DNA from 2 places in the Streptomyces sp. NPDC087428 genome. Region 1 is predicted to be linked to the other one. Evidence: predicted binding sites of a transcription regulator. Region 1 holds the regulator's gene; the other holds the start of a gene.
What was found. The regulator HspR, encoded in region 1, represses chaperone genes until heat shock. The targets are predictions, from matches to a motif close to TTGAGNNNNNNNNNCTCAA.
Positions count from the first base shown of each region.

Region 2: the regulator HspR is predicted to act here: its motif matches at 1,838-1,856, upstream of lon (endopeptidase La).

Region 1 covers NZ_JBIUXR010000018.1:170,123-174,535, reverse strand. The annotation lists gene grpE (nucleotide exchange factor GrpE) at 1-640, shown strand, start outside; gene dnaJ (molecular chaperone DnaJ) at 773-1,969, shown strand; gene ACIO3R_RS33055 (heat shock protein transcriptional repressor HspR) at 1,971-2,417, shown strand; gene ACIO3R_RS33050 (LuxR C-terminal-related transcriptional regulator) at 2,422-3,456, opposite strand; gene ACIO3R_RS33045 (helix-turn-helix transcriptional regulator) at 3,641-4,413, opposite strand, start outside.
Region 2 covers NZ_JBIUXR010000003.1:143,415-147,827, forward strand. The annotation lists gene lon (endopeptidase La) at 1-1,815, opposite strand, end outside; gene ACIO3R_RS07965 (isochorismatase family protein) at 2,042-2,620, shown strand; gene ACIO3R_RS07970 (spermidine synthase) at 2,788-3,480, shown strand; gene ACIO3R_RS07975 (response regulator transcription factor) at 3,716-4,413, shown strand, end outside.

The DNA.
Region 1 (4,413 bases):
CTTCGAGGAGAAGCCCGACGTCCCCTCCGGCGCCACCTCTGACGACGCCGGGACGGAGGCCGCCACCCCCTCTTCGGAGGAGGCGGCGGCCCCCGCCGGGGACGCGAACCAGACAGCCGGTCTGACCGCGCAGCTGGACCAGGTCCGCACCGCGCTCTCCGAGCGCACGGCAGACCTCCAGCGGCTCCAGGCCGAGTACCAGAACTACCGCCGCCGCGTGGAGCGGGACCGGGTCACGGTCAAGGAGATCGCAGTCGCGGGTCTCCTGTCCGAGCTCCTGCCCGTGCTCGACGACGTCGGCCGGGCCCGCGAGCACGGCGAGCTCCTGGGCGGGTTCAAGTCGGTGGCCGAATCGCTGGAGACGGTCGTCGCCAAGCTCGGCCTGCAACAGTTCGGCAAGGAGGGCGAGCCCTTCGACCCGACGATCCACGAGGCCCTGATGCACTCGTACGCGCCGGACGTCACCGAGACGACCTGCGTGGCGATCCTGCAGCCCGGGTACCGGATCGGCGAGCGCACCATCCGTCCCGCACGGGTGGCGGTGGCCGAACCCCAGCCCGGGGCGACGCCCGCGGCCGCGAAGGACGCGAAAGAAGAGCAGGCAGCCGACGAGGAGAGCGGTGGCGGCGAGGAGGTCTGACATTCTGTCCGACCACTTGGCGGCACACCGCCCGGCCCGCAGGGCCTTCGGTCGGGATCGGGCGGGGCTCCACGAGCCCGGCAGGATCCCGACTGAAGGCCCTGGGCCGGTCGTCCGGAAGGAGGGACGTCGATGAGTACGAAGGACTTCGTCGAGAAGGACTACTACAAGGTTCTCGGCGTCCCGAAGGACGCCACGGACGCCGAGATCAAGAAGGCGTACCGGAAGCTCGCCCGCGAGTTCCACCCGGACGCCAACAAGGGTGACAACAAGGCGGAGGAGCGCTTCAAGGAGATCTCCGAGGCCAACGACATCCTCGGTGACACCAAGAAGCGCAAGGAGTACGACGAGGCCCGCGCCCTCTTCGGCAACGGCGGCTTCCGCCCCGGACCCGGCAGCGGCGGCGGCAACTTCAACTTCGACCTGGGGGACCTCTTCGGAGGCGCCCCGGGCGGTGGCCAGGGCGGCGGAGCCGGCGGCTTCGGCGGCGGTGGCGGCGGCGGCCTGGGCGATGTCTTCGGCGGCCTCTTCAACCGGGGCGGCGGCACCGGCACCCGGGTGCAGCCGCGCCGCGGCCAGGACATCGAGTCCGAGGTGACGCTCAGCTTCACCGAGGCGGTCGACGGGGCCACGGTCCCGCTGCGGATGTCCAGCCAGGCGCCCTGCAAGGCGTGCTCCGGCACCGGCGACAAGAACGGCACCCCCAGGGTCTGCCCGACCTGCGTCGGCACCGGCCAGGTCTCGCGCGGCACCGGCGGCGGGTTCTCGCTCACCGACCCCTGCGTGGACTGCAAGGGCCGGGGCCTCATCGCCCAGGACCCCTGCGACGTCTGCAAGGGCAGCGGCCGGGCGAAGTCGTCCCGCACCATGCAGGTCAGGATTCCGGCGGGCGTCTCCGACGGCCAGCGGATCCGGCTGCGCGGCAAGGGCAGCCCCGGCGAGCGCGGCGGACCGGCCGGCGACCTCTACGTCGTCGTCCACGTCGACACCCACCCGGTCTTCGGCCGCAAGGGCGACAACCTCACGGTCACCGTGCCCGTCACCTTCACGGAGGCGGCGCTCGGCGGCGAGGTGAGGGTGCCCACGCTCGGCGGACCGCCGGTCACCCTGAAGCTCCCGGCCGGCACGCCCAACGGGCGCACCATGCGCGCCCGCGGCAAGGGCGCGGTCCGCAAGGACGGCAGCCGCGGCGACCTGCTGGTCACCGTGGAGGTGGTGGTTCCCAAGGACCTGGGCACGGACGCCCGGGACGCCCTGGAGGCCTATCGCAAGGCGACCGCGGACCAGGACCCGCGGGCGGAGCTGTTCCAGGCAGCGAAGGGAGCTTGAGATGGACGGCCGCCGGCGTAATCCGTACGAACTGACCGAAGAATCCCCGGTGTACGTGATCTCGATCGCGGCCCAGCTCTCTGGTCTCCATCCCCAGACGCTGCGCCAGTACGACCGCCTCGGCCTGGTCTCTCCCGACCGCACGGCCGGGCGCGGCAGGCGCTACTCGGCCCGCGACATCGAGCTGCTGCGCACCGTGCAGCAGTTGTCGCAGGACGAGGGCATCAACCTCGCCGGCATCAAGCGCATCATCGAGCTGGAGAACCAGGTCGCGGCCCTCCAGCAGCGCGTCGCCGAGCTCTCGGCGGCCGTGGACGGGGCGGCGGCGACGTTGCAGCAGCGCGAGGCGCAGGTGCACGCGTCGTACCGGCGCGATCTGGTGCCGTACCAGGACGTGCAGCACACCAGCGCCCTGGTGGTCTGGCGGCCCAAGCGGCCCAAGGAGTAGTACCTCAGCGCTCCCCGAGGCCCGTCGCCCCGCTCGTGCGGGGCGGCGGGCCTTCGTGTTGCCCCGGCCGGGGACCGGCGATCCCGGAGCCGACGAGGAGGGCGCCGAGCTGGGTGCGGCTGGTGGCGTTGAGCGTGTGCATGAGCCTGGAGACGTGGGCGCGGCAGGTGCGGACGCTGATGCCGAGCTTTCCGGCCACGACCTGGTCGGTGTGGCCCTCGACCAGCAGGCGGGCGACGCTGAGCTGGACGGCGGTGACCGAGGTGCTGGCCGGGGCGGCCGGCACCGGATCGCTGAGCGGGGTGGCCTGCGCCCAGAGGACTTCGTACATCTGGATCAGATAGCGGACCAGCGCGGGGTGGCGGATCTCCAGCGCGACGTCGCGCGCCGCGTTGGCGGGGATGAAGGCCACGGTCCGGTCGAAGACGAGCAGCCGCTCGACCGTCTGCTCCAGCGTGCGGATCTGGATGAGGCCCGGCGGCATCTGGTTCAGATAGGCCTTGAAGGTCTGGTTGTAGCGGATGGGGTGCTGGTAGATGTGCCGGAGCGGGGTGCCCCGCTCCAGGGTGAGCCGGGCCCGGGACAGGGCCCTTTCGAGGTGGTCGGGCGGCCGCGTGCTGCCCGGTTGCAGCGTCCGGATCTCCTCGGTGGCGCTCTCCGTCGCGTTCTGGATGGTGGCGTCGATCAGGGGCATGCCTTCGAGGACGGTGATGGCGAGGTTGGGGTCCGTACTGGCCACGCCGGCCAGCGGTGCCAGCGAGTCGACCAGCGCGGCCGAGAGGCTGACGCGTTCGTGGATCTCCCGGACGACGGGCTGCAGCAGATGGGCCAGGGCGGCGGACGGCGGCACGGGACGCACCCAGGCGTCGTCCTGCGGGTCGGGGTGGACCAGCGCCAACTCGGTGAGGCAGGGCGCCGGCTGGATGGCGGTCCGGGGTATCCGTCCCGCGCTCAGCGCCTCGGTGTAGATCCTGACCGCGGTGTCGCACAGCGAACGGCCCTCGTGGGCGTGCGCCGTTGTGTCCTCATCCCTGCCCATTCGTGACCCCCCACTTTTGGCAGTGCAGCAAGATGACGGTGGTGGCAGCGTAGTTCGCGGGCCACTGTGGGTGTTGTCGGGGGAGCCGGGAACTCTCCCGGCCGATCGGGGCCGTGGCCATGTCTCTCCAAGGCGCGTGGCCATGTCTCCGGCCCGGGGTGGGGGGCTCTGGAGTGCCGGCCGGTCAGGAATCCTGATCGAGGATTCCCGACTGGGCGATCAGGTAGCCGAGCTGGGCGCGGCTCGTGCTTCCCAGCACGGCGGACAGCTTGGCGACATGGGCGCGGCAGGTGCGGACGTTCATGCCGAGGCGGCGGGCTATCGCCTCGTCGACGTGCCCCTCGATCAGCAGCGTGGCGATGGCGCGCTGGACGCCGGTGATGCCGTCCCTGGCCGGGTCGTACGGTGCCGCCTCGTCCAACGGGACGGCACGGCGCCAGAGTTGTTCGAAGACCTTCGTCAGATAGGCGACCAGCGCGGGGTGCCGTAGTTCCAGGGCGACGGGCAGGTCGTCCTGGACCGGGATGAAGGCTACGGTGTCGTCGCAGATGATGAGGCGCTCGATGAGCTCCTCCAGCGTGCGGATCTCCATCCTGGCGCCGGCCATGAGGTCGACGTAGGCGAACGTGCGCTGACTGTGCCGGACCGTGTGCTGGTAGAGGGTACGGACGCTGATGCCGGAATCTATGAGAGGTTTGCTGCGGGTCAGGGCCTCGCCGAGGACCTCCTCGCTGCGTTTGCCTCCGGGCTGGACGGTCAGCACTTCCGTCCGGCTCTCCGCGATGGCCAGGTCGAGCGCTCCGTTGATCCGGTCCATGCCCTCCAGCACCGTGATCGCGTGCGTGGGCGCGGGGCTCTGGGCGCTGATGGCCAGGAACGGTTCGAAGGCTTCGGCCAGCTCGACGGACGTCCGCCTGCGATCCAGGATCTCGCGTTCCAGCGGGTAGAGACGCTGAG
Region 2 (4,413 bases), on a different contig from region 1:
GTCCTGGGCGGCCTCGGGCACGTGGTGCGGCCGCCCGATGAGTGCGCGCAGGTCCTCGTCGGTCACCGTGAACGGCAGCTCCCGGTCACCCAGTTCGTGCTGGGCCGCGACCTTGCGCAGCAGCCGGGCCACGGCCCGCTCCAGGTTCCGCACGCCGGCCTCACGGGTGTACTCGCCGGCCAGCTTCCGCAGCGCGGACTCGTCGAGGGTGACCTCGTCCTTCTCCAGGCCGGCCCGCTCCAGCTGGCGCGGGAGCAGGTGGTCGCGGGCGATGACGACCTTCTCGTCCTCGGTGTAGCCGTCGAGCCTGACCAGCTCCATCCGGTCGAGGAGGGCCTCCGGGATCGCTTCCAGGACGTTGGCGGTGGCCAGGAAGACGACGTCGCTGAGGTCGAGTTCGACCTCCAGGTAGTGGTCGCGGAAGGTGTGGTTCTGGGCCGGGTCGAGCACTTCGAGGAGCGCGGCGGCCGGGTCGCCCCGGAAGTCGGAGCCGACCTTGTCGATCTCGTCGAGCAGGACGACCGGGTTCATCGAACCGGCCTCCTTGATCGCGCGGACGATGCGCCCGGGAAGCGCGCCGACGTAGGTGCGCCGGTGGCCGCGGATCTCGGCCTCGTCCCGGACACCGCCGAGGGCGACGCGGACGAACTTGCGGCCCATGGCGTGCGCGACGGACTCCCCGAGCGAGGTCTTGCCCACACCGGGCGGACCGACCAGGGCCAGCACGGCGCCGCCGCGCCGGCCGCCGACGACGCCCAGACCGCGGTCCGCGCGCCGCTTGCGCACCGCCAGGTACTCGGTGATGCGCTCCTTCACGTCCTGGAGGCCCGCGTGCTCGGCGTCCAGGATCGCCTGGGCGCCGCGGATGTCGTAGGCGTCCTCGGTCCGCTCGGTCCACGGCAGTTCGAGGACGGTGTCGAGCCAGGTCCTGATCCAGGAGCCCTCGGGGCTCTGGTCGGAGGAGCGCTCCAGCTTGTCGACCTCCTTGAGCGCGGCCTCGCGCACGTTCCCGGGGAGATCGGCGGCCTCGACGCGGGCCCGGTAGTCGTCGGACTCGTCGCCGGAGCCGGAGTCACCGTTGAGTTCGGAGAGCTCCTTGCGTACGGCGTCGAGCTGGCGCCGCAGCAGGAACTCGCGCTGCTGCTTGTCGACGCCCTCCTGGACGTCCTTGGCGATGGACTCGGCGACGTCCTGTTCGGCGAGGTGTTCGCCGAGCCACTGGATGGCGAGCTTCAGCCTGGCGACCGCGTCGGTGGTCTCCAGCAGCCGCACCTTCTGGGCGACGGTGAGGAAGGGCGAGTATCCGGAGTTGTCGGCGAGCGTGGAGAGGTCCTCGATCTGCTGGACCCGGTCCACGACCTGCCAGGCGCCGCGCTGCTTCAGCCAGCTGGTGGCGAGCGCCTTGTACTCCTTGGCCAGCTCGGCGGCGGCGCCGGGAAGGGGATCGGGGACGGTGGAGTCGACCCGGGTCCCCTCCACCCAGAGCGCCGTGCCGGGCCCACTGGTCCCGGCACCGATCCGCACCCGGCCACGGCCGCGGATGAGCGCGCCGGGGTCTCCGTCGGAGAGCCGTCCGACCTGTTCGACGGTGCCGATGACACCGATCCCGGTGTAGGTGCCGTCGATGCGCGGAACGAGCAGCACCTCGGGCTTGCCGCCGCCCTCGCGGGCCGCGGCCTGGGCGGACTCCACCGCGGCGCGTACGTCGTTGTCGGACAGGTCCAGAGGTACCACCATCCCGGGCAGCACGACCTCGTCGTCGAGCGGCAGCACAGGCAGGGTGAGCGGTGTGACCGCATTGGACTCAGTAGCCATGATCTCCCCTTCGGCAGTCAAGTTGAGCTATGAAGACTCAATGCTTCTGAGCCGCTCAATGTTCCCCGGGGTGTGTTCGCTGTGAGCGATCACGTGGGCGGCCGCCGCTGCGCCTGCCTCCGCGTGCCCTGTGTCCAACGCCGTACGGGGTTCGGGTAGTCCCTCCGCCGTGCGCTCCGGGCGAAATCCGGTGGAAGGCCGCGGGGGCGCCGGACAGGATGACGCCATGAACCCTGCCGCGCCCCCCGCACAGGCCCTGATCGTCGTGGACGTCCAGCGGGCGGGGGTGAGCGGTGACCGGGCGGTGCCCGGCGCGGCCGGGCTCCTGGAGCGCACGGCGGACCTGCTCGCACGGGCCCGCAGCGGCGGCGCACTGGTCGTCCACCTCCAGAACGACGGCGCACCCGGCTCGGGCGACGAGCCGCACACCCCGGGCTGGGCACTGCACCTTCCCGTCGAGGCGGGTCCCGCGGAGGTCGTCCGCAAGACCAGGGACGACGGCTTCGCCGGCACCTCCCTGGGCGACCTGCTGACCGGGGCCGGGGTCGAGTCCCTCGCCGTGTGCGGGGTGATGTCGGAGATGTGCGTCCAGGCCACGGCCCGTACCGCCCTGGCCCTGGGCCACCGGGTCGTCCTCCCGTACGACGCCCACGCGACGCAGGACATCCCGGCCGCCCCGGGCATCGACGCCGCCGTTCCGGCCGCCGTGGTGTCCCGGGTCGCGGCGTGGGCGATCAGCGGCGACGCCGAGGTCACCCGGCCGGCCGCGGACGTGACGTTCGCCGCGCCGCCACGGGCGCGCTGAGGCCACCGGCGCGCCGGGGCGGAGAAGCGCCCGGCCCGTCCCCGAACGGGGCCGGCCGGTGCCCGATCGGGCAATCCGCTGGCCCGGACGCGGCCGGGCGGGCCAGGATGGCCGGGACACAGAGCGGCGGTGACCCGGCCGTCGACCAACCACCGGAGACCCGCGCCATGCACCACGCCCACGGCCCCGACGCACTCGCCCCCGTCACCCTCGAACGCCGGGAGGGACCGTACGGAGAGGTCGTCCTGCGCCGGCGGGGCGACGACTTCGAGATCATCGCCAACGGGTGCTTCCTGATGGACACCTCGGACGGGCGCTCCGAGCGGCTGCTGATCGACGCCGCGCTCGCCGCGCTGCCCGCCGGCCGGCCGGCCCCGGCGGTGCTGATCGGCGGGCTCGGGGTCGGGTTCTCGCTCGCGCGGGCCGCCGCGGAGCCGCGCTGGGGGCGGATCACGGTGGTGGAGCGGGAGCGGGCCATCGTGGACTGGCACCTGGGCGGGCCGCTGGCCGGGATCTCGCGGGCGGCGCTCGCCGACCCGCGGACCGCGGTCCTGACGGCGGATCTCGTCGCCCACCTCCGTACGGCTACGGAACGTTACGACGCCCTGTGCCTGGACATCGACAACGGGCCCGACTGGACGGTCACGGAGGACAACGGAACCCTCTACTCCCCCGCCGGTCTCGCCGACTGCCACCAGCGGCTCACACCCGGCGGAGTGCTCGCCGTGTGGTCCGCACAGCCGTCCGAGAAGTTCGAACAAGCCTTGCGCAATGCCGGATTCCGTGGTGTTCGAACCGAAGAAGTAGGCGTTGCCCGAGGTGTACCCGACGTGGTCCATCTCGCAATTCGTGCCGCCTGAGATCCCCCCGCCGGGTATGCGGGCCCCCGGGACGCCCGGGGGCCAAGCGCCACAAGCGCGACACTCCGCCTCCTCCGCGCGGCCGACGCGCTCCCACGCCCTTGCACCCTGCGTAGCCGGGAGCCGCCCGCTGCCTTTACGCTGCTGACCGATAGCGGGATCTCCCACGAAATTCACAAGCGATAACCGTGCGTCCGGGGGAATGGCCTCCGTGAGAGCGGGCAGGGGCGGGGCGATGGAACAGACACACACCACCCACAACGGTGTCGCGGCCACCCCGGGCGCGCAGCGCCGGGTGCTGGTGGTCGAGGACGACGCGACAATCGTCGATGCCATTTCCGCCCGTCTGCGGGCCGAGGGCTTCCTGGTGCAGACCGCGCTCGACGGCCCCGCGGCCGTGGACGCGGCCGAGGCCTGGCAGCCGGATCTGATGGTGCTCGACATCATGCTGCCCGGTTTCGACGGGCTGGAGGTCTGCCGCCGGGTGCAGGCCCAGCGCCCGGTGCCGGTGCTGATGCTGACCGCCAGGGACGACGAGACCGACATGCTCGTCGGCCTCGGGGTCGGCGCCGACGACTACATGACCAAGCCGTTCTCCATGCGTGAGCTGGCGGCCCGGGTGCACGTCCTGCTGCGCCGGGTCGAGCGGGCCGCGCTGGCCGCCGTGACCCCGCGCAGCGGCATACTGCGCCTCGGTGAGCTGGAGATCGACCACGCGCAGCGCCGGGTGCGGGTGCGGGCGGACGACGTCCACCTGACGCCGACCGAGTTCGACCTGCTGGTCTGCCTGGCCAACACGCCGCGCGCGGTGCTCTCCCGGGAACAGCTGCTGGCCGAGGTCTGGGACTGGGCGGACGCCTCCGGCACCCGGACCGTCGACAGCCACATCAAGGCGCTGCGCCGGAAGATCGGCGCGGAACGGATCCGTACCGT